One region of the Clostridium sp. JS66 genome, then DNA from elsewhere that is predicted to be linked to it. Evidence: riboswitches for the same ligand, from Rfam matches in the RefSeq annotation. Region 1 holds a riboswitch; the other holds the start of a gene.
The links. Region 1 has a riboswitch for cobalamin ahead of Q6H37_RS06120 (cobyric acid synthase). Riboswitches for the same ligand answer to the same signal wherever they lie in the genome.

Region 2: it holds a riboswitch for cobalamin, as region 1 does, so the genes downstream of both, cobK (precorrin-6A reductase) here and Q6H37_RS06120 (cobyric acid synthase) in region 1, are expected to answer to the same signal.

What each region holds. Positions count from the first base shown of each region.
Region 1 covers NZ_CP131467.1:1,277,667-1,291,446, reverse strand. The annotation lists gene cobA (uroporphyrinogen-III C-methyltransferase) at 1-978, opposite strand, end outside; gene hemC (hydroxymethylbilane synthase) at 1,001-1,873, opposite strand; gene Q6H37_RS06140 (NAD(P)-dependent oxidoreductase) at 1,848-2,546, opposite strand; gene hemA (glutamyl-tRNA reductase) at 2,504-3,700, opposite strand; gene Q6H37_RS06130 (histidinol-phosphate transaminase) at 3,760-4,860, opposite strand; gene cbiB (adenosylcobinamide-phosphate synthase CbiB) at 4,898-5,857, opposite strand; gene Q6H37_RS06120 (cobyric acid synthase) at 5,887-7,404, opposite strand; cobalamin riboswitch at 7,582-7,766, opposite strand; gene Q6H37_RS06115 (ABC transporter ATP-binding protein) at 7,813-8,538, opposite strand; gene Q6H37_RS06110 (energy-coupling factor transporter transmembrane component T) at 8,544-9,341, opposite strand; gene Q6H37_RS06105 (ATP-binding protein) at 9,590-10,915, shown strand; gene Q6H37_RS06100 (NUDIX hydrolase) at 10,979-11,533, opposite strand; gene Q6H37_RS06095 (methyltetrahydrofolate cobalamin methyltransferase) at 12,305-13,108, shown strand; gene Q6H37_RS06090 (corrinoid protein) at 13,138-13,770, shown strand.
Region 2 covers NZ_CP131467.1:4,132,508-4,138,702, forward strand. The annotation lists gene Q6H37_RS19315 (DMT family transporter) at 46-1,113, opposite strand; gene Q6H37_RS19320 (cobalt transport protein CbiN) at 1,331-1,681, opposite strand; gene Q6H37_RS19325 (energy-coupling factor ABC transporter permease) at 1,681-2,433, opposite strand; gene Q6H37_RS19330 (energy-coupling factor ABC transporter ATP-binding protein) at 2,473-3,327, opposite strand; gene cbiQ (cobalt ECF transporter T component CbiQ) at 3,340-4,236, opposite strand; gene cobK (precorrin-6A reductase) at 4,305-5,099, opposite strand; cobalamin riboswitch at 5,223-5,420, opposite strand; cobalamin riboswitch at 5,842-6,021, opposite strand; gene Q6H37_RS19345 (response regulator) at 6,095-6,195, opposite strand, start outside.

The sequences.
Region 1 (13,780 bases):
TCTTATATCATAATCATTGTTATTTAAATACTTAAAGAAACTATTTACACCATTTACACTAGTAAATACTATGTAGTCATAAGAATTCAATTTATCTATATATTGTCCCATTGCTTCTTCATTATATTTTATCTCTATAGAGTTTATTTCCGTAACCTGAGCTCCCAAATCTATTAACTTTTCTCTTATTTCTTTTGCCTGCTCTTTAGTTCTAGTGATACATATGTTTTCACCAAATAGCGGCTTTTTTTCATACCAATTTAATTTATCATTAAATTGTACAACTTGTCCCACCACTATTATAGATGGTGAATGCAGTTCTGCTTTTAAAGCTTTTTCTTCTATATCCTTTAAAGTTCCAATTACCTTTTTTTGTTTAGCAGTAGTTCCTCTCATAACTACTGCACAAGGAGTAGCTTCGCTCATTCCATTTTCCATAAGTTTTTTTGAAATAACACCCAAATTTTCAAATCCCATTAAAAATATAAGTGTTCCTCCAACATTTGCTGCAGCATTCCAATTGATATTTAATTTTTCTGCACTTTTTCCAGTAAACACATGAAACCCTTGTGCTATCTTTCTATGAGTTACAGGTATTCCTCCATAGTTAAGTACAGAAATAGGAGATGTAATTCCTGGAATAACTTCAAAGTCTATTCCTTCATCTATAAGCCTTAAGGCTTCTTCTCCTCCTCTTCCAAATATGTACGGATCGCCACCTTTTATTCTTCCAACAATATGTCCCTGTTTAGCTAATTCTACTAGCATATTATTAATTTCATCTTGAGTTTTATAGTGACATCCTGGCTCTTTTCCACAATAATATACTTTACAATTTGAATTTAAATATTTTAAAATACCTATTCCTGCAAGTCTGTCATACATTACAGCTGTACACTGTTTTAACTTCCTTACAGCTTTTAGAGTTATAAGTTCTTCGTCTCCTGGCCCTGCTCCTATAAGATAAACCTTTCCCATTTAATTCTCATCCCTTTCTGCATTATGCTTCTATAATTTTTTTAGCTAATTTATATCCTAATTCCATGTAATCTTCTTTATTGCCAGATATCTCTCTTTTTATAAGATTATCTCCAACTTGAAATATTCCTATAATACTTATAGTATTTTCGTTTATTTGTGCATAAGCTCCTATAGTTGAATGACAATCTCCATTTAAAGTTCTCATAAAACTTCTTTCAGCTTCAACACATATTCTTGTGTTCTCATCTTCCATTCTTTTAAATATATCTTCATTTGCACTGTTCTTTTTTGTCTCTATTCCTAAAGCTCCCTGACCTACTGCTGGCACCATCTCATTAACATCAAAATAATCCGTTATAATATTTTCCATATTCATTCTTTTAAGACCTGCTGCTGCTAATATTATTCCATCTAAATTCTCTTTTTCTATTTTAGATATCCTAGTTTGCACATTACCCCTTATAGGAACTATTTCTAAATCAGGTCTTAAAAGTTTAACCTGTGCAGCTCTTCTATTGCTGCTAGTTCCAATTTTCGCTCCTTTTTTTAATTCTTTAAAATGTACACCGTTCATAGAAACAAATGCATCTCTAACATCTTCTCTTGGAGGTATAGACACTATATCAAACATATCCGGAACATCAAAAGGCACATCTTTCATACTATGTACTGCAGCATCTGCTTTATCCTCTAATAGTGCTACTTCTATTTCCTTTATAAAAAGACCTTTTCCACCAATTTTACTTAAAGATACATCTAATATTTTATCTCCTGTAGTCTCTACTAAAAGCTTTTCAGCCTCAACATCATGATTTTCCTTTAACATTTTCATTATATTTTCTGTCTGCACTTGTGCAAGCTGACTTCTACGAGTTGCAATTTTTAGTTTCAAAATCAATCACCATCCTATTATCAATATGTTCATCCATATAAAACATCTTTAGTACTATATCCCCTTTTCCTTTTTCATAAAAGAAATAAAAATCTTCAGAACATACAAATTTCATTATTTCCTTCTTTATAATGCTATTTTTTAACCTTTTTCTCAAATCTGATGTAAATTCAATAAACTTATCATATTTAGCTGCATAATCTTTTATCTTTTCCGCCAAATATACAGATGCTCTAGGATTTCCACTAAAAGTATTAACTCCTAAAAAAATATTTTTTGTATTCCTTTGGCAGGGTGTAACGCACATTCCATCCTCTGAAGATGTGCAATCTATATATAGTTTGTAACTTTCTGTGCAATGTAATCTTATTTCCGAATTTATCTTTTTTGAACTAGTAGCAATTATAACCAAATGATTACATTCTATATACTCTTTTTTATATTCTGATTTTATAATTTTCAAATTACTATAATCTTTTAACTCCTTAAACCCATCATTGAACTCCCTAGAAACTACTGAAACTAAACATCCTTTTTTCACAAAAGTTTTAGCCTTTGTAAGAGCTGCATTTCCTCCTCCAACAATAAGTACTTTTATCTTATTGGATATAAGTGAAAGCATTGTATATTCTATTCCGCCACATAAAATATCTTCTTTATTATTTTCATACAATCCTCAGCACTTCCCTTCAGTTGTTCCTCTTTTAGTACATCTATGGCTCTATTGATAAAAGCATCTGATGTACTTTTAAATAGTACTTCAGCCAATTTTTCGTTATCCTTGGTATGCCTTTTATTTTTGAAGGTTTTATATCTCTTTTTATATACCTTTTCTCCACACTTTTTAAGATTTACTATTTCTCCAGAAATACTCTGTATTTTCTGCCAATCCATAAACTCTTTAATATATTTATCAACTATACATCTATTTTTAATCATTATATCTTTTCTTTTTTTTCTATTTTCATCATCTATGGAACTTACCTTGTCAATATTGTATACTGTTACATTTTCCATACTGCAAACTTCTTCTTCTACATCTCTAGGCACAGCTAAATCAAATATAGTCATAGTTTTTTCTGGTAAGTTATTCTTTCTTACTACACAGTGAGGTGCTGAAGTACATGATATTATACAATCCACATCATTATAATTTTCTACTCTTTCATCAAAATTTATAACTTTCACTCTAGGATCTTCTATATCTACAACCTTCGGATTTCTTACTGCTATATATAGCACCTCAAAACCTGCAGATAAAATATATTTTGCCGCAAGCTGTCCAACTTCACCAAAACCTAACAGCATAAATCTTTTTATTCCACGTTTTCTACTTTCATTAACTGCTATGGATGATGAAGATACAGGTATTTTATAAAGACTTGACTTGGTTCTAAACTCTTTTCCACAAGTCACTGCAGTTTGAAAAAGCCTCTGCAAATCTCTATGTACAGTTTTTGAATTCAAAGCAATTTCATAAGCTTCCTTAACTTGAGCTAAAATTTGATCTTCTCCTAAAATCAAGGAATTGAATCCACATACCACATCCATTAAATGCCTAATTACTTCATTGCTCTTATAATGAAAAGTATAGTTTTTCAAATTTTTATCCCAACCTAATATATCAAAAACCTTATTTACCATGGCATCATCATGATCTTTAGCATTAAAATATATTTCAGTTCTGTTACAAGTACTTATTACCACAACTTCATCACAAACTTCTTTTAAACTCTTTGTGAACTTTTCACAACGTTTTTGTATTACAGAAAATTTTTCTCTTACTTCTAATTTTACATCCCTTTTTAAACCTATAAGTTGTATCATTATTACCATCTCCCAAAATAATTCACTACCACTACCATTGGTAGCAACCGTACAAAAACTTAACTTAATGAATTTAAAAGCTTTATAATTTTATTATTAATTTCCCTATTTTTAATAGCTAGCCTAATATATTTATCATTTAAGGTTTTAAAGTTATCACATTTTCTAATTGCAATTCCTTTATCTAAACATATTTTATACAATTCATCACAATGTAAACTTTTAAGCTTACATAATACAAAATTAGAATAGGTATTATACACTTCTTCTATTAAACCTACTTTTTTCAAATTTGAAATCATATATTTTCTCTCTTCATCAATCCATTTTAATGAATCTTCTATATAATTTCTATCCTTTAAAACATATTTTGCTGCAATTTCTGCAAAACAATTTACATTCCAGGGATTTTGTTTAATTTTAATTTTATCTATAAGTTCCTCATTTTTGCTTATTCCATATCCTATTCTGATGCCAGGCAAAGCAAAGAATTTAGTTAAAGCTCTAATTATAAGTATACATTTATAATTTTTCATTTTCTCTAAAAAGCTAAAATTATTTTTCCCTGTAAATTCTATAAAAGCTTCATCTATTATAATTGTTTTATTATTTTCTTCGCAAAAATCTAATATTTTTTTAAATTTATCCTTATCTATTATTCCCCCATTAGGATTATTAGGGTTCCCTATGATAAGTACATCTGACTTTTGTGTTTGCAATAATATATCTTCATAATCATAAGTCATATCCTTTTTCATGGTAGAATATATTATGTCACATCCCCACTTCAAAGCATTTTTCTCATATTCTATAAAGGAAGGAACTGCTACACAAACCTTTTTAAAACAGCTTATGGACAAATCTATAATTTCTGCTGCACCATTGCCAAGAATTATATCCTTTTCAGATATAAAAAATTCACTTTTTTTATCATAAACTCCAGGTTTAAAATAATCCACACTAAAATCTAAATATTCCTTAATGCACTTTTTTAAGCTTCTATATTCAGCATCTGGATACTTTTCTACAGCTTTTATAGCTTCATCTATATGATCTGTAAAGCTTTTCGGAACTCCTAATGGATTTATATTAGAACTAAAATCTAAAATTTCTCTTCCCTTTAAAATTCCTTCTGTATATATATCTCCTCCATGTTCCATATCAATCACTTCCTAAATCCTTTTTAATAAAACATATTTACTTCTTAATAATTACAAACATAAATACTACATATATAATTATCATAAAAATTTCAGCAGCATACATAAGCTTTATAGACTCATTTATATGTTCAAAACTCAATGTCTTTTTCTTATCTCCTATTGTAGGCTTATAAACTACTTCTCCAAAATATACATTAGTTCCACCTAGCTGTACCTTCATAGCTCCTGCAGCAGCTGCTTCTGGATAGGCACAATTTGGACTTTTATGATTTTTTCTATCTCTAACCATTATACAAAAGCTTTCTATAGCATTGCCTTTAACTACAAAAGAACTTAAACATATAAGTATTCCAGTTATTCTTGCAGGAATAAAATTGAAAACATCATCTACCTTAGCTGGAAAAAATCCTATATATCTATATTTTTCATTCATATATCCAAGCATTGAATCCATGGTATTTATAGCTTTATACATCATTGCCAAAGGTGCTCCTCCAATTATTGCATAAAATAATGGTGCAATAACCCCATCTGAAGCATTTTCAGCCACTGTTTCAACATCAGCTCTTATTATCTCATTATCACCAAGCTGTGTTGTATCTCTTCCAACTATATATGAAAGCATTAATCGAGCTTTCTCTATATCTTTATCCTTCAATGCATGATAGACCTTTTTAGCTTCTTTACTTAAACATTTTGCTGCCAATGTAGTCCATATTATCAACACATTAACAATATGAAATAACCAAGGCAGTGAACTTGCTAACTTTAAAATACCAAATGTTATAAAAAAGCTTATACCCGCTACAATTATTACAATAAGTCCGCCAAAAGCTTTAATACTTCCATTAGATTTACATAGTTTTCTTCCTTTTTTATCAAGAAACCCTATAAGTTTTCCTATATATATAATAGGATGCGGCAACCAATTAGGATCGCCTATTAGCCAATCTATTATTACAGCTAAAATTATATCTAATATATTCATTGCCATGAAAGATGCTATCAAAATACATCACCCCATTATTTCTTCATTCCCATAATATTATATATACTTGTTATATCCATATTTTGCCTAACTATGTCTGCAAGTCTATCAAGTTCTTTTTCTCTTAAATTTTCATATACATAAGATTTTTTAGTTTTCATACCTTTTTTTGATCTTATTTTATTTAAAATATATTCTCTAAAATCTACACCATCAAAAACTCCATGTATATAACTTCCTATAACATTTTCTTCATTATTTACAGCACCATCCTGAAGACAAACCTCTTCTCCATTCTTATCTGTGATTTCAAATAAAGGTTTTGCTTTTTCACCATAAGTACATATTCCCATATGTATTTCATAGCCATATACATCTATTTTTCTTTTTTCTGTTGAAGCTTCATTCTTATATACATCAAACTCTCTTATACTTTCTGCTTTTACCCTTGTAGTGACCTTTTCTTCCTCAAATACAGTATCTATATCCAAAAGACCCATAGCTTCTACCTCTGGAACTTCTGTTTCTACACCATAAGGATCTTTTATTATTTTTCCAAGCATTTGATATCCGCCACAGATTCCTATAACTAAACCATCTTTGCTGTATTCCTTTATGTGTGCTTCTATACCGGATTTTCTAAGCTTAAGTAAGTCCTCAATAGTATTCTTGCTTCCTGGAATTATAACTAAATCTGGATTTCCAAATTCTTCAACAGTTTCTATAAATCTTACTGATACATCCTCTTCACTCTTTAAGGAATCTAAGTCTGTAAAATTAGATATGTGTGGAAGCTTTATTACAGCTATATCTATAGGTGCTGTCACTCTCTTGTTAAACTCTACTGCACCATCTTCATCTTCTAATGCCAAATGAAAATAAGGAATTACACCTAGACATGGTATTTTTATTATATCTTCTAGCATAGTAAGTCCTGGTTTTAATATTTCCACATCGCCTCTAAATTTATTTATTATTGTACCCTTAACTCTCTTCTTTTCTTCCTCATTAAATAGAACCATGGTTCCTGCTAAAGATGCAAATACTCCTCCTTTATCTATATCCCCAGCTAACAAAACAGGTGCATCTACAATTTCTGCCATACCCATATTTACTATGTCTCTATCTCTTAAATTTATTTCTGCAGGACTACCTGCTCCTTCCATAACTATGATATCAAACTTTTTTTCCATTTCTTCAAATTGCTCTTTAAGCATATCCCTAAATTGTAATTTCATATTATGATATTCCATAGCAGTACTATTACCATATACTTTTCCATTAACTATAATCTGACATTTTTTATCAGAAGTAGGCTTTAAAAGTATAGGATTCATATATGCTTCTGGTTGAAGTCCTGCAGCATAGGCTTGAAGCACTTGTGCACGCCCCATTTCCTTACCATCTAGAGTTATATATGAATTTAAAGACATATTTTGCGACTTAAAAGGACATACAGAATATCCATCCTGCGTAAAAATTCTACAAAGTGCCGTTACTAGTATACTCTTTCCTACTGATGATCCTGTGCCTTGAATCATAATTTTAGCCATACCAATCATTCCCCTCTCAAAATTTGTATAAACGAAAAAATTGTCCAAAAGTGCTCCATGCAATATCCCCATATTTTTAACATATTGCATATTGTTTGACTTTTAAGACAATTTTCTTTACAAAATAAAAAACCGGCAAATGCCGGAAGTACTATATTAAAAGTCCTTTCCCTCCGAAAGCATATGTTTTAATCAGGCAGGTCTCCTGGCTTATGAATCATTCTCCCCTTTGCCTTCCTCCAATATTAATATAGAGTGGCCAGTAAAGGTTTGTCCTCAATTACAGTAGCGGGGGCTGCTGCGGAATTCAACCGCATTCCCTTTTCACCTTGTTAAAAGGCACCTGAAGTTACAATATTCTCTTTTATAAATTTAGTTTATTACAATTAAGTTACTCTGTCAATAATTCTACTTTATATTATAATGAACTAAAAAATCGTTATCATTGATCACAGAATTATAATCATCATCTCTTACAATAGTATGTTCTTCTGAGAAAACTAAAGCCCTTTTAAATACATCTTGTACATATTCAAAATCATGGGTAGAACAAATTATAGTTTTACCACTGGAATTTAATTTTATCATAAGATCTTTCAAAAATCTTTTTCCTTTAGGATCTATACCATTCATAGGTTCATCTAAAACTAAAACCTCTGGATTTAAAGCTAAAACACTAGCTATAGCTACCCTCTTTTTCTCCCCACCACTTAAATTATATGGTTCTCTTTCTCTAAGATCCGCTACATCTAAGAGCTTTAGGCAATCTTCAACTCTCATATTCACTTCTTCTTCCTTTAAACCCATCTGCCTTGGTCCAAATGCTATTTCATCATACACATTAGAACAAAAAAGTTGTGCATCTGAATTTTGAAATACAAAACCTACACTTTTGTGAAATAATTTGCAAAATTTATTATCTTCTAACTTTTTGCTATTTATTTCTTCACCCTTAAAACAGTATTTTCCTTTTTTTGCGAATTCTATTCCATTTACAATTTTCAAAAATGTGGATTTACCACTGCCATTAGGCCCTATTAAAGCTACAGCTTCCCCTTCTTTAATACTTACATTTATATTTTTTAGTACATCTGCATTTTTGTATTTAAAATAAACATCTTTAAATTCAATCATCCTTATCACATCCTAGCAAAATAAAAATACATTAATATAATTACTATATTTATTATAACATAAGCAAAATCCTTAAAAGAAAAACTAAAGCTTGAATAAGACACATACTCTCCTGTGAATCCTCTACATTCCATGGCGGAATACATTTCATCACCTAATTCCTTTGATTTTAAGAAAAGATTTCCCATTACTTTAGATAAAGAAGAGTATTTACCACTATTTACACCTATAGATCTTAACTTTAGAGCATAAATCATTTCTAGAGAAAATTCTCCAAGAATATAAATATATTTTATGGTTATATCGAACACTAATATGAATATATCTGGTATGAAGAAGTTTTTAAGTGCTTTTGTTATGTCATGCCACTTAGTAGTATAAGATAAGATATTTATAGCTAATATAGTACCTATTACTTTTAAGATAAGAAGTATACTATTTCTTACATTTCCCATCATTATAGAAGGTATAATCATAATAAATGTAAAAATTGGTACCACTATGCTTACTGCTAAAATTTTTTTTATGTCTTCTATGTCTAATAAACTCAAAGTAAATAGCATATATACATCCACAACTAATATGTACATAAGATTCTTAGACATTGACAAAAATATTATGTTTATAATTGTAAAAATCAATTTTATAGATGGATTAAGCTTGTACATAAAATTATTACTAACTTTGTTGCTTCTCTTTATTAATGATAAAATACTTAGAAGTCCCACTATAGTTTTATCTATAAAACTATCTTTGTCAGCTTTAGGTACATAGTCATCTTTCTTTAAAAGCCAGTCTCCCATTACTATTACACCTACTTATTACAAATTATTTTACATATACTCAAAATATATCATATATAAAAACTTAATGCAATTAATTTAAAACTTATTATATTACGTATAATAATTGTAAAATATTAAATTAATTAATATTTATTTTACATTTTGCATATATTTTAGGAGGATTTAAAATGCTTTTGTAGAATATGTGTTATTAGTGCATCATTATACAACAGTTTATTTTAATAATAATGAAAGGAGTTCTCACTGTGTTAAGTTCTGATTATTCTTGTTTATTTTCAAATAACTCTAATAATAATTTTATTGTTAATACAGATCTTTCTAATGATAAAAATATGATTAATACAATTATAGACAATGTTCCTATAGGAGTTATAATTTTAGACATCAAATTTAACATAATACTTTGGAATTCCGTACTAGAAAAAATGTCAAACATATACAATAAAACTGTTATAGGAAAAAACTTTTTTCAGATTTTCCCCAAGGTATTTACTAAAGATATCAATATTAAAATCAAAAACATTACAAGTACTAAAGAAACTATAATATTAGATAATCTTTCAGTAAACAATTTCTTTTCAAGTAAACATTACAAATACTGTAATATAAAAATTAGTGCTTTAGAAAATAAATCTTCAATATCAAATGGCATAATGTTTACCTTTGAAGATTGTACTGTACTGCAAAATGTAAGATATGAATTAAATAAAGAATGTTCTATTGTTAAAACCTTAATCAAAAAAATAAAAGAAGATAAATTACACTTAAGTAAGATGCAAGAAATTGACAAATTAAGGACAGATTTTTTTACCAACATCAGTCATGACCTTAGAACACCATTAAACATAATTCTAAGTGCACTTCAACTTATGAAATCTTTTAACAATTTAAACTGTAATGAAGAAAAGTCTTTTAAATATTTTAAGAGCATAAAACAAAATTCTTTAAGATTATTAAAACTTATTAATAATTTAATAGATATAACAAAAATCGATAGTGGATATTTTGAAATTCGCACTGGCAATTACAATATAGTTAATATAGTTGAAGATATAACACTATCTGTAGCTCAATATGTAGAGAATAAATCTATAACTCTTACATTTGATACAGATACAGAAGAAAAATTTATGGCTTGTGATCCTGATAAAATAGAAAGAATTATGTTGAATTTAATATCTAATGCTATAAAATTTACAAATCCAGGTGGACATATATTTATAAACATGTTTGATGAAAACGATCATATTGTTATTTGCGTAGAAGATACTGGTATTGGCATACCTGAAGATGATTTGGATATAATTTTTGAAAGATTTCGTCAGGCAAATAGAGCTTCAGCAAGAAACTATACAGGAAGTGGCATAGGATTATCTCTTGTAAAATCCTTAGTTGAAATGCATGGAGGAAAAATTTCAGTTAAAAGCACTTATGGAAAGGGTACCAAATTTGTTATAAGACTTCCTGTTACTATAAAGGAAACCGATAACGCACCTACACAAAATATTAACTTTAATAAAAGTCATATTGAAAAAGTAAGTATAGAATTTTCTGATATATATACATCATAAATTAACTTTAGCACAGGATTAGTACCTGTGCTTTTTTTACAAAAATTTTTTTATTTTAAAACCTTATAAATTACAGCCTTCACAAAATATATACCATGTTCCCATAGCTACAGCTGTACCTTTTGCCTGTTCCTCTAATAAAAAGTTTTTTAAATTATTTTTATTTACCAAAACAACTTCTATTTCCTCTTCTGATTCAAGATGTTGTTTAGGATTTAAATTTTCTTCTATTGTCTCATCAATTTCTGCATTAGCTACACGCACAGTATCCGTCAATAGTGCTGCATTTGAATATAATTCAGGACTTATAGTTTTTATTTTTCCTACATATCCTGTTTCTTCTTTAAGTTCTCTTAAAGCCTCCTTTTCTAAATCTTCACCTTCTACTAATCCTGCTGGAAATCCTAAAATATAATTATTTATAGCTGGACGATATTGTTTTATCATTAAATATCTGTTTGATGGAACAAGTTTAGGTATTATGACCACAGTTTTACTAGTATTAGTCCTTTCTATACTTTCCCACTTTACAGTTTCTCCACTTTTACTCTTATAGGTTGTTTGCTTTAATGCCAACCATTTCCCTTTATACAAAGTTTTTTCTTCAATTTTTTTCATAATCAATTCACTCCAATCTTGCAAAAATCTTAGTCAATATCACTAATCATATTCTACTATACTATGTTTAAATTTTACATATTTTTATTATAAAAAAACATATGAGAAATATCTATGTTATTACGGGCGTTTATGCTTATATTAAACCAAATTGCTATTTTTTGATCTTGTTCCTGCAGCAGCTTTCTAATAAAAGGATTTATATCAGATTTCAAAAGGATGTTCTTTGCTTAACTCATTTAATTTCATAAGCACCTCTAATTTATACATTTTGTATAAATTATTCTTAAAAAATCTACATTCTGCAAATAGAATTAAAAATTTCCATTTGCTATAATGTAATTATATCAAATGGTTGGTAAATTACAACGTTTTCTGCTGGTTCTTCTGTTACTTATACAATAATAAAAAATGTATAAATTCAGTCAGGAGAATTAGAGATTATGGTATATCCTTTCAATTGATGCAACAGATACATATCCTAATTATGGTCAATTAAATGTTGTGAACAGCTGAGAGGTTACACTGCCCTAATGTAAATGTTTAACATGACTTTTTTCGGTGTAGGATGATGAAAATATCATATGCAAAAACATTGTAAAAGCACCCAATCTGATTTTTCTGAATGTTGTGTTATTTCTATTAACTATGTGTACAATGGGTGATATAAGAATGAAAAAATAAAGTACAAATCAAAGAAATTTAAAGTGTTGTAGTACTAATTGATATGATTGTAACTTAAAGTAAATGTTTAAAAAAGGGGTGTATATTATGATAGTAATTGGTGAAAAAATTAATGGAGCGATTCCTTCCACGGCTAAAGCCATTGCAGCAAAGGATGCAGAATTTATAAGAAATCTTGCAATAAAGCAAGCAGAAGCAGGTGCAGATTTTATTGATGTTTGTGCTTCAGTGGATGATGGAATCGAACTGGAAACAATGAAATGGCTTATAGACATCGTACAGGATGCAACCGATGTTCCCATTGCAGTGGACAGCCCTAACGTTCATACATGCGTAGAAGCCATGAAATACTGTAAGAAACCAGGCCTTTTCAATTCCGTATCAATGGAAGGGGACAAGATTGACGTGGCATTTCCTGCAATCGCTGATACAAAATGGGAATGTGTTGCTCTTTTGAACAGCGACAAAGGAATCCCTAAAACTGCTAAAGATCGTTTGGATGTATTTGCAGATTTAATGGCAAAAGCAAAGGAATACAACATTGATCCATCTAGGATGCATATTGATCCCTTGATTGAAATGCTATGTACATCAGAAGATGGGATCACCATGGTAACCGAAGTTATGAAAAAAATTAAAGAATTGTATCCTACTATTCATGTTGTTGGAGCCGTTAGTAATATCTCCTTTAATATTCCAGCTAGGAAAATTGTCAATCAGGCATTTGCAGTATTGGCTATGAATGCAGGAATGGACAGCTTTATCCTTGATCCACTAAATCAGGATTTAATAGGGATGTTGTTTGCAACAGAAGCACTATTAGGTGAAGACGAGTACTGCATGGAATATATTAGAGCATACAGAGAAGGAATATTTGGTAAAAAGAAATAATTATATAAAATAATAAGGAGGAAAAGATAATGTCTAAAATTGAAGAAGTAAAAGCTAATGTAGAGAAAGGTAAAACTAAACTTATTAAAGGATTGGTGCAGGAAGCACTAGATGAGGGAAGCAAAGCAGAAGATATACTTCAAGCTATGATCGACTCAATGGGTGTTGTAGGCGATAAGTTCTCAACAGGAGAACTATTCGTACCTGAAATGCTAATAGCAGCAAAAGCAATGGCAAAAGGTGTAGAAGTGCTTAAACCTCATCTTGCAAGTGGTTCTTCATCTTCTTTAGGAACATGTATTATTGGAACAGTGGCAGGCGATTTACATGATATTGGAAAAAATTTGGTTTCAATGATGATTGAAAGTACTGGATTCAAAATAGTAGACCTTGGTGTAGACGTACCTGATGCTAAATTTGTTGAAGCAGTTAAGACAAATGAAAATGTAAAAATAGTAGTATGTTCAGCACTTCTTACTACAACAATGCCAGCTTTGAAGAAAACAGTTGAGACTTTAAGAAAAAGTGGATTAAAAGGATTCAATATAATGGTTGGTGGTGCTCCTGTAACAGCTGAATTTGCGGCTTCAATAGGGGCAGATGCATATACGCCTGATGCAGGTAGTGCTGCAATTAAGGCTAAAGAATTGGCAACAGCATAGATATATCATA
Region 2 (6,195 bases), 2.9 Mb from region 1:
CTTTTCAATTATATCCAACTTTATCATCATTTTTTATTTTCAAAATTAATGCTCATGTCTATGATGAATATCCGGTGAATGTGGATGTGTATGTTCTATAGCCTTGTGTGTATGCATATGTGAATGATATCCATTTATGATAACCTGATCAGGCGTATGTTCATGATTATGATGACCATCACTATGATTATGCCTATGTTCATGCTGTATGGCTCTATGAATATGAGTGTGATAATGTTCTTCCTTTAATAAAAGAACTGTTCCTATAATCATAATGGGAAGTGATATAAAAAACATAACACTTGGAGTGTCTTTTAATAAAATAAAAGATAAAATAACTCCAATAAATGGCGCTGTTCCATATAATGCACTTGTTCTTGTACTTCCTAAATCCCTCATAGCAAATACAAATAATACTATACTTAAACCATAGCAAAAAAATCCTATAATCATAGCAGATATTGAAATTGTTAAACTTGGTATTTGATTACCAAGTATCATAGCTAGAATGAATGAAAAAGAACCTGATATAATTCCTTTTATTGTTACAATGGAAAAAGGATTTTTTGCAGAAATATTTCTTGTAAAATTATTATCTATTCCCCAGCAAAAACAAGCCAATATAATTCCAAAAGAACCTATAGAAAATCCCCATTGATTTTTAAAATCCCAGGACAAAATAATACTTGCCATAGTAATTAATATTACAGCACTTAAAATTTGTTTTCCTGCACTTTCTTTAAAAAATACTACTGCAATTATGGTAGTTGCCACCCCTTCAAAATTTAACAACAGTGAAGCAGTTGAGGCCGGAGTTACTTTAAGACAGTTTAGCAAAATAATAGGTGCTATAATTCCTCCTGCAATACTTGCACCTAAAAGCCAGGGAAAATCCTTTTTTTTCAAAGGTGCTTCGTCTAAGGCTTGTTTTTTAACAAGTGAAGTTACAATCTGGAATATTAACAAGCCAACTCCACTACCAAAATATAAAAATGCAGCAAGAGGAATAGGATCAATTTTACCTAAAAGCATCTTGGTTATAGGTGCACTGGCTCCAAATAAAATTGCGGATACTAATGCCATCATAATTGGATAAGCTTTTGATTTATTCATTATACTCTCCTCTCATATATAGTTAAAATTATGATATTAATTCAATTATAACAATAATTATGAATTCATTAACACAATCATTAAAAATATCACTATATAATTTTTCTCATAAAATTAAAACAATTTGAGGATAACATAACTTTTCGTTAAGTTTTCTTCAAATTGCTTTATTTAATCTTTATGGAATAAGCTTTTTTAAATAGCCTTGTACAAATTTCTAGCTAATTACTGATTCTGTAGTTCGTTTTTCACTTTTAAGCTTCTCGTTTTCTATTTTTTTTCTTTCTACTAATCTTCCCATAAAAAATGCTATGATACCGACACCAATACCTGTTTGTACACAAAATAATAAGCTTTCAATTTCACCTGGTAATTCTCCACCAATCCAAGTTTCCATAACAGGTGTAAACCAAGGATGATACTCTTTACCTGTAATTTGCGAAACTACTTTACTTCCTGCATCATCTGATCCTCCAAATTCAGCTCCTCTCAATGTAAATAATGGTATAAGAGCAATCAATGCAGCAATAACCAATAAAGTGATAACCTTCTTTTTTGTCTTTGCCATTAATTTTCACCTCTCTTTAAAAATCCAATAACTGTTAGTTCGGATTTTGCATATGTTTCAAGACCCATAACAATTACAACAGTAAGAATGCCTTCGATAACTGCAAGTGGAAGCTGTGTTGGTGCAAATACTGCAAGAAATTTAGCTGCAGATGCCATAACTCCACCACTTTGAGAAGGATATGCAAGTGCAAGCTGAATACTAGTTACACAATAAGTAAATAAGTCACCAATTGATGCTGCTATAAAAATACCTACATTTTTATTAACTTTCATATTCTGACATAATTTATAGATTCCATAAGAAACTAAGGGACCTGCAATAGCCATAGAAAAAGTGTTAGCACCAAGAGTTGTAAGTCCACCATGAGCAAGTAAAATTGCTTGAAAAACCAAGCAAATGATACCTAGTATACTTACTGCAGATGGTCCAAATAAAATTGCAGCAAGTCCTGTACCCGTCATGTGAGAACAGCTTCCTGTTACTGACGGAATTTTTAAAGATGAAAGTACAAAAATAAATGCACCTGTCATAGCAAGAATGGTCATAGATTTACGGTTTTCAGATAATGTCTTTTTAATTGATAAGTAACCCAATACTAAGAATGGAACACAAATGGCCCCCCATGCAATACAAAATTTTGGTGGAAGATAACCTTCCATAATGTGCATTGCATTTGCCACTGGAACTACTCCAAAGGTCAATGCAAAGACTGTAATAATAGTTAAGAGCTTCTTTTCTTTTTTGTTCATTTTATTTTCCTCCTTATGTTAAGTTAATTTATATTTAATCTAAGCCAAAGCACCTAGAAAAGACATCTGTTTTTCAAGCATTTTATTAAATTCTTCAGTATTTTTAGGATAAAACTTTGTATCTTTTATAAAATGATTTTCTACAAGGGATTCATAAACCTCCAGCATAGTTGGCTGCTTTAAATTTGCCTGTTTTAAAACTTCCTTGTTTTTGAAAATTTCTAGTGGTGTTCCATCTGCTATAATTTTTCCATGGCAGAATACAAGAACTCTTTCCGCCCATCTGTAGGTGAAATCTACATCATGAGTTGAAATAAGCATTGTCTTACCTTCAAAAGCAAGCTTGTCTAAAACTTCTTCTAACATCATGGCATTTAAAGGGTCTAGTGCTGCTGTAGGTTCGTCGAAAATAACGATTTCTGATTTCATAGCAATAATATCTGCAATAGTAACTCTTTTCTTCTCGCCGCCGCTCAAATAATGAGGAGGTCGATCCTTGAAGTCAGAAATATTCATATATGTGAGAGCTTCATCAACTCTCTTTTTTACTTCTTCCTTTGGAAGTTTTAAATTCATAGGTCCAAATCCAACTTCTGCCATAACCGTAGATGCAATAATTTGGTTATCTGCATCCTGAAATACAATTCCAATGTTCTTTCTAAGCTCCTTTAAATTCTTCTTATTAACCACTGTATTCCGATAAATGACTTTTCCACGTTCTGGTGTAAATACGCCATTAATATTCAAGAAAAATGTAGATTTTCCAGATCCATTGGAGCCAATAACAGCAATTTTTTCACCTTCATGAATATCCACACTTACACTCTTCAATGCAACTTTTCCACTTCCATAAACATAATGCAAATCTTCAACCTTTAATATTGTTTTTTCCATAATAGCTCCCCCTTATCTCGTAAAACTCCATATTACAATTAAAAAAATTATGAATGCTGCTGCTGAAACAATATGTATTGTTTCCACCTTTTTATCTTCCTCATAAAATATTAGTTCCCCATCATAGCATCTGGCCTCCATAGCATCATAATATGAATTTGCCTTTTTCAGTGAAGTAACCAGCATATTACTTGCAATACTTCCAAATGTATAACAGGAGGTTTTAAAATCACAGTATCCCTCACGAGACTCTGCAGAGTTTTTCATCTTACTATATACATCCATTAAAATAAAAATATATCTATAAATCATATTCATAAGTTCTATAATAAGCTTTGGCACATGTGCTTTGCGAAGTACATAGATAATTTCAGAGGATGGAGTTGATAATGTCATCATCTGCAGTGCACTAATAGCTGCAAAAACCTTTAATATCAAAAATACAGCTTCCTTAAGTTTTAAATTAGAAGTGAATACATAGGCAAAACCAAGATACAGATTATATTGTCCTAAGGGCTGCCTTGAAAAATCAATGGCAATAGTAAAAGTACCCAATAAAATAAATGCTACGGGAATTGTCATTATTGACAAATATTCATGTAATGGAAGTTTCCCTTTTACAACTGTCACATAGGTCATTGCAATAATCACCATAATGGATACATATGGATTGTTAAGTACAATGCAAAGAATTAATATCAAAACAGAAAGTGCTACTTTAAAGGTAGGATTCCAATGTCTTATTTTTGAACTATAAGAATAAAAGTCAATAGAAAATCCTTCACCGTGTTTATGACCAATTCTATGATTGTGGTTTTTATTTTCATGATTATGATCATCATTATTTCCAATTTTAAAGAAAAACAAAGCTATCAAAAACATAATGCATAAAATAATAATTGTTTCCATATCGCACCTTCTTTCAATTTTTATCCATGTCAAAATAATGGTTTTTAAAATTCCTATTTTTTAAGTTTCTATATTATATTTGGAATACTTTTGGCTTTGATACTTATTTTCTTTACGAAATCAATTATTTCTTCAATTGAAGTCGTTTTATTTTCATAATTTTCATCAGATCTCTCAATCATAATTATTTTAATTCCTAATTTTCTAGCTGCACTTATTTTTTCTATAACGCCCCCGGTATTACCACTATCTTTTGTCACTAAAACAGAAGCATTGCAATACTTAAATATCTCCTCATTTAACTTTTCACTGAATGGTCCTTTCATTGCTATTATATTTCTTGAATTGAATCCCAGTTCTTCACATTTTTTTAACACCATCCAATCTGGAAGCACTCTAAGGTATACTCTGTTTCGATAGTCAGGAATCTTAGTGAAGGTTTCAATTTTTTTACTTCCTACCGTTAGTACGATATTACCTTCATATTCCAGGATGCGTTCATATGCTTCTTTATAATTTTTTACCTTTACAACGTCATAATCCTCATATACTACCTTTTCTCTTAGAAACCTAATATATGGTATTTCAGTCAGTTTACAAGCACTTATTACATTTCTAGATATGTCTACTGAAAAAGGATTAGAAGCGTCAATTATACACTTTGGCTGTACTTTATCTATCATATCAATGACGCTAAACTTATTGATCTTTCCCTGATAAATATCAATACTATCATCATGATCAATCAACTCACTGCCTAACTTAGTGGTGACCATTACGGTAACCTTTTCACCAATTTTATAAAGCTTGTTTATTATTTGCTTAGCATCCATTGTTCCTGCAATAACTAATACGTCTGACATAATTACCTCCAAAAATATTAAAAATAAATCATATATATAAAAAAAACTCATTGTCTCTCAAAAGACAATGAGTTAATACTAAAAATAGGCACACTGTATTAAACCTCCTCTATCTCTCGTAGAGTAACAGGTATTAAAACAGGCAGGTATTCTGGCTCAAGCATCATCATCACCTCTTGCCTTCCCGATTATTCAGTGGCATTCTCAGAGGGACTCCTCTTTTACAGCGGCGGGACCGCGTGGGATTTTCACCCATCTTCCCTTTTCACCGATTTGTAACACTTCTTGATTACAATCGACACCTATTTAAACTATTATATTGTTCAAAAATATACAAATTCTATCAAAATTTAATCTTTATCACACTAAATCTTCATATAAAAATTACCATATTACATGTTTATATAATATCTATTAAATATATTTTTGTCAATATTTTATACAAAATCCAAGAAATTTTTACTATATTAGTCAATATGTCATACGAACTTTCATAAATCCAAGTTCTATATGTTATAAAAAAAGGTACACTTACTAAAAAGTAAGTGTAAAGTAAGTTTTATAAAGGGATTAAATATATTTAAATTAACACTATATAATAAAAGAGGCTCCTTTCGAAGTCTCTAATAAACAATTATAAAATACATATTCTGCTGCATCTAATACTGCTAATTTTAAGTTAAACTCAAAATACAACGGTATTAAAATGACACTATTTATGCATTTTCTCTCCCTCCGAAAGACTATGACAAAAGCAATAGGTAGGTCTCCTGACTCACGGGTCTTCCTTATTCTTCCTTCCCAGAGAGATATCTCTCCAGTGGACATAGAACTTGTCTCCGTATACAGTAGCGGGGGCTGCAGTGGATTTTCACCACTTTCCCTTTTAATTAATAAATAAACCTAATACTTTATTATTTAATTTTACAATAATAATTGTATATCTATTTTTGAATTATGTCAATCTTTTTATAATTTAAAATATTTTATCAACCTTAATAATTTATTCCTATAACTTTATCCATAAAATATTCTCTATTAGGATACATATGTCTTCTTATTGTTTCTACTAATTGTTCAGTTCTAGTAGATTTCA